Regions from separate parts of the Roseibium alexandrii DFL-11 genome, predicted to be linked through region 2. Evidence: predicted binding sites of a transcription regulator. Region 2 holds the regulator's gene; the other holds the start of a gene.
The links. The regulator HrcA, encoded in region 2, represses chaperone genes, less so after heat shock. The targets are predictions, from matches to a motif close to GTTAGCACTCNCNNNNNGNGAGTGCTAAC.

Region 1: the regulator HrcA is predicted to act here: its motif matches at 1,172-1,200, upstream of groES (co-chaperone GroES).

What each region holds. Positions count from the first base shown of each region.
Region 1 covers NZ_CM011002.1:2,927,131-2,929,529, reverse strand. Annotated here, with positions in the region: gene groL (chaperonin GroEL) at 1-725, opposite strand, end outside; gene groES (co-chaperone GroES) at 783-1,070, opposite strand; gene SADFL11_RS13535 (hypothetical protein) at 1,373-1,948, opposite strand; gene SADFL11_RS13530 (sigma-54 dependent transcriptional regulator) at 2,058-2,399, opposite strand, start outside.
Region 2 covers NZ_CM011002.1:3,798,215-3,800,613, reverse strand. Annotated here, with positions in the region: gene SADFL11_RS17385 (HesA/MoeB/ThiF family protein) at 60-869, opposite strand; gene hrcA (heat-inducible transcriptional repressor HrcA) at 935-2,029, opposite strand; gene rph (ribonuclease PH) at 2,176-2,399, shown strand, end outside.

The DNA.
Region 1 (2,399 bases), 870 kb from region 2:
TGAACAACAGCTTCCAGGATCGGCAGCATGGCCTGCAGGTTGGAGAGTTTTTTCTCATGCAGCAGGATGAACGGCTTTTCGAGGTCTGCCAGCATCTTGTCAGCGTTGGTCACGAAGTACGGAGACAGGTAACCACGGTCGAACTGCATGCCTTCAACGACTTCCAGCTCGGTTTCCAGAGACTTGGCTTCTTCGACGGTGATCACACCTTCGTTGCCAACTTTCTGCATGGCTTCAGCAATGTCTTTACCGACCTGCTCGTCGCCGTTTGCGGAGATCGTTCCGACCTGGGCAACTTCTTCAGAAGTGGTGATTGGCTTGGAAGCAGCTTCCAGAGCCTTGACAGCAGCAGAAGCAGCAAGGTCGACGCCGCGCTTCAGGTCCATCGGGTTCATGCCAGCAGCAACAGCCTTGGCGCCTTCCTTTACGATAGCCTGCGCCAGAACAGTTGCAGTGGTTGTGCCGTCACCAGCGATGTCGTTGGTTTTGGAAGCCACTTCGCGCACCATCTGTGCGCCCATGTTTTCGAACTTGTCTTCAAGTTCGATTTCCTTGGCAACGGAAACACCGTCTTTGGTGATCCGCGGCGCACCGAAGGCTTTGTCGAGAACGACGTTACGGCCTTTCGGGCCGAGAGTTACTTTAACGGCGTTTGCGAGGGTGTCGACGCCACGGAGCATTTTCTCACGTGCGTCAGACGAGAATTTTACTTCTTTAGCAGACATGTAGTCGTCTCACTTTTTCTGGAATTTGCGATTGAGATCAAAAAGCGGTTCGCTGAATTAAGCGATCACGCCCATGATGTCGGATTCCTTCATGATCAGGAGGTCTTCACCGTCGATTTTGACTTCAGTGCCGGACCATTTGCCGAACAGAACGCGGTCGCCTGCTTTGACGTCGAGAGCAACAACGTTGCCGCTGTCGTCACGCGCACCGTTGCCAACTGCAACGATTTCGCCTTCTTGCGGCTTTTCCTTAGCGGTATCCGGGATGATGATGCCACCAGCGGTCTTCTCTTCGGAGTCGACGCGGCGAACTACGACACGGTCGTGAAGTGGACGAAATGCCATAAGATTGTTTCCTCTCATGAGCGCGCCCCACGCAATAGGCAGCACGCGAGACATGATTATTGGGTTACTGAGAATAGGAGAAATTGCCCCTCCCATCCGCGGTTAGCACTCCCTAGTGGCGAGTGCTAACAACGCCCAAGGATTTATGTATCGGAGAAGGGCTTGTCAATGGCGGAAAGAAGTTTTTCTGACCGGATCCGGTACATCGGTACGCCACTGTTAACGCTTGGATATCCCTGCGTCCAGCTGCGCGTTCAGCGTGGTCGATACTCGGGCGCTGTGAGCTGCCTTGCAGTTGCGGATCAGTTGGCGGCCTGAATTGTAAATGGAAGCTTGAAGCCGGCCGTCTGATTGCCGATTTGATCCACAAAACTGGTTTCGAGTTCATAGTCGCCGGCTGGAAGGCCATCGAACTGAAAGGACAAGCTGGCCGAAAGCTGGCGCTGCTTGGACCGAGTGGTGCCGGTGAACTCAGCAAAATCAGATTGTTCGCTCAAGACCTGACCTGATGGGTTGATTAGGCGGTAGCTTGCGGCAAGTTTGTAGGTGTAACCGTCTTGCGACTGATCGAATGCGTAGCCGACAGGCTCGGCATAAAGAGCAATTGTGTCACCGGCTGAAAACACATTGTTTTCTGTTGCGGTATACTTCCCATATCCGCTGCCGGGACCGTCTGTGAAGGTCACAGTTGAATAAGCAAGCCCGCCTGACATCCACGCTGCATCGAAAGCTGCCAACGCTTCCGCGAATGCCGGGGAGGGAGCCTTGTAGTCAGGAGATTGAGCAACAGCGGAGCCCGCCGCCGCGAATATCCCGAACACCAATGCAAGAGAAGTGGAATTCCGCCCAAGCTTAAATCGGCTCGCCTGCTTCGTCATGTAAATCCCCGCCGCCCTTAGATCTTGTCTTTTCTTAGCGATTTTGCCGATATAGACCGAGCGCCGCCAAGAAACAAGGAAATGTGTGCGTTGCGGTAAATATAGCCGGTTAAAGGCTGCGTGCGGACCAGGATTGTTTTTTGCGATAGATTGTCGACGGGCTGATCTCCAGTGCCGCAGCGGCCATGGCTATGTTCCCATCAAACGCATCGAGTGCATCTTCGATAATGCGGCGCTCTTGAGCCCAAAGAGGTTCAATCGCACCGAATGGCCGGCTGGCAGGAGCCACGCGAGACCGTTCGCGCGACAGGTCGATGATGCCGTTCGGGCGCGATTGCGCATCACGAATGACCAGAGGCAGCATGTCATGAGTAACGGCAGCGCCGTCATTCATAACGACAATCTGACGGATCGTGTTCTCCAGCTGGCGGACATTTCCCGGCCAGCCGTA
Region 2 (2,399 bases):
GATGCTTGCTAAGCGTGAAAGGGTCTGATCGGCGCTGATCAAGTGGACGGCAGGTGGATTTATCCCTCTTCCAGCAGTTCGGCCCAGGCTTTCGGATTGTCGCCATTGAGCGGGTTTTTGGGCGAGCGTTTGTAGCGGATGGTTTCCATCCGGAAGGCCTTCGCATCAAACATCATCAGCCGGCCAGTGAGCCCCTCGCCTGTACCGGTGAGTTCCTTCAACACTTCCATGGCCTGCATGGTGCCGAGAATTCCTGTCAGTGCACCAAGAACACCAGCCTGTTCGCAAGTCGGCAACAATCCGGCCCGGGGCTTTTGAGGGAAGAGGCAGCGATAGGTCGGATTGGCAGCGCCATCTTCTCCGTTCTCGAAAGGCCGCAAGGTGGTGATGGAGCCATCAAACTGGCCAACAGCCGCGGTGACCAGCGGTTTCTTGGCAAAAAAACAGGCGTCCGACACCAAATAGCGCGTGTCGAAGTTGTCTGATCCATCGACCACCAGATCAAAGGCGGAAATCAGTTGCAAAGCGTTTTGGCCTGTGATCCGGAACGGAAACGGTTTCACCTCGACATTCGGATTGAGCCTTGCAATCGCTTCTGCTGCGCTCGCAACCTTCGGCTCGCCCAGTTGGTTGGTATCGTGGATCACCTGCCGCTGCAGATTGGACAGAGAGACGGCGTCGTCATCCACGATGCCAAGCGTCCCGACCCCGGCGGCGGCAAGATACTGCAAGACTGGCGCGCCCAGCCCGCCGGCGCCAATCACCAGAACCTTCGCGGCTTTCAGTTTCTGCTGACCGGCCCCGCCGATGTCCTGAAGGACAATATGGCGGGCGTAGCGTTCCAGTTCAGCGGGCGACAATGACTGCATATTGAGGAGGCCTGTCCTTCGAATTCTTTGCTTAGATGGGGGCAAATAATGGTTTCGATCAAGCGCTAGCCTAGAATTCGGCTGACAAGCCGCGCTGTGTAGTCGACCATTGGAATGACTCTCGAATAGTTCAATCGGGTCGGCCCGATAACGCCAAGCGCGCCGACGATCCGCTGATTGCTGTCCCGGTAGGGCGAGACCACCAGGGAGGATCCGGACAAGGAAAAGAGATTGTTCTCCGATCCGATAAATATCCGGACACCTTCCCCTTTTTCGGCAAGTCCTAGGAGCTGAATGAGATCCTTCTTGTTCTCGAGATCGTCGAACAAAAGCTTGATCCGCTCCAGATCCTCGGCCGCATCCAGGTCGGATAACAGATTGGACCGGCCGCGGACAATCAGCGTACCGGGGTCTGCGACACCGTCTTCCCCGGTCCAGACGGCGAGGCCGGCATCAATGACTTTTTGACTGAGTTGATTCAGCTCGGCCTGATCCGCCGCGCGCACTTTTTCAAGCTCAGCCCGGATCTCGCTGATCGTGCGCCCTTGAATCATCGAGTTTAGATAGTTCGAGGCCTCGACGAGCGCGGAGGATGGTAGATCAGGTGGCAGCTCGACGACCCGGTTTTCGACCGATCCATCTTCTCCAACCAGAATGGCGAGGGCCTTCAGCGGTTCAATGCGGACAAACTCAATGTGCTTCAGCCGCATGTCGGACTTGTGCGTCAGCACAACTCCGGCACCCATCGAAAGGCCTGACAGCAATTGGCTCGCCTCTGTCAGGACTTGTTCCGCCGAATTGGCCTGTTGGGAAGCCTTGACCTGAATATCTATCTGGCGGCGTTCGTCCTGGGTCAGATCGCCGACCTCAAGAAGCGCGTCGACAAAAAACCTTAGGCCTATTTCTGTTGGAAGGCGTCCGGCGCTGGTATGCGGCGAATGCAGGAGGCCCATGTGCTCCAGATCCGACATCACATTGCGGATCGAGGCTGGCGATAGAGAAATGTTGGGGTTGCGCGAAATGTTGCGCGAGCCGACAGGCTCTCCGGTATCAAGATAGGATTCCACGATCGAGCGGAAGATTTCCCGGGATCTTCTGTCGAGGTCGCTGAGGCTCAAGGTGTTTGTCTCCGTCACGGTCACCAAAAACGCGTTGATCAAACGCTCATATCTTCAAGATATAGGCGCAAAACGGTCCAATGGTGAAGCTTGGCCTTTACGGCGCCGGGAAATGGGGTCTAAAAGGCCGTGAACAAACGAGGCGAACCTTTGAGTTTTGCCTTGATAACGGGTTGAAAGGGAGAGCCATGCGTCCGTCAAAACGCGCTGCCGATGAACTTCGTGCTGTCACGCTGGAGCGTGGCGTATCCAAACATGCCGAGGGCTCGTGCCTGGTGAAGTTTGGCGATACGCATGTCCTGTGCACGGCAAGCCTGGAAGAGCGTGTCCCGCCGTGGCTGCGCGGCCAGAACAAGGGCTGGGTCACCGCCGAATACGGCATGCTGCCACGTGCCACCGGCAGCCGGATGCG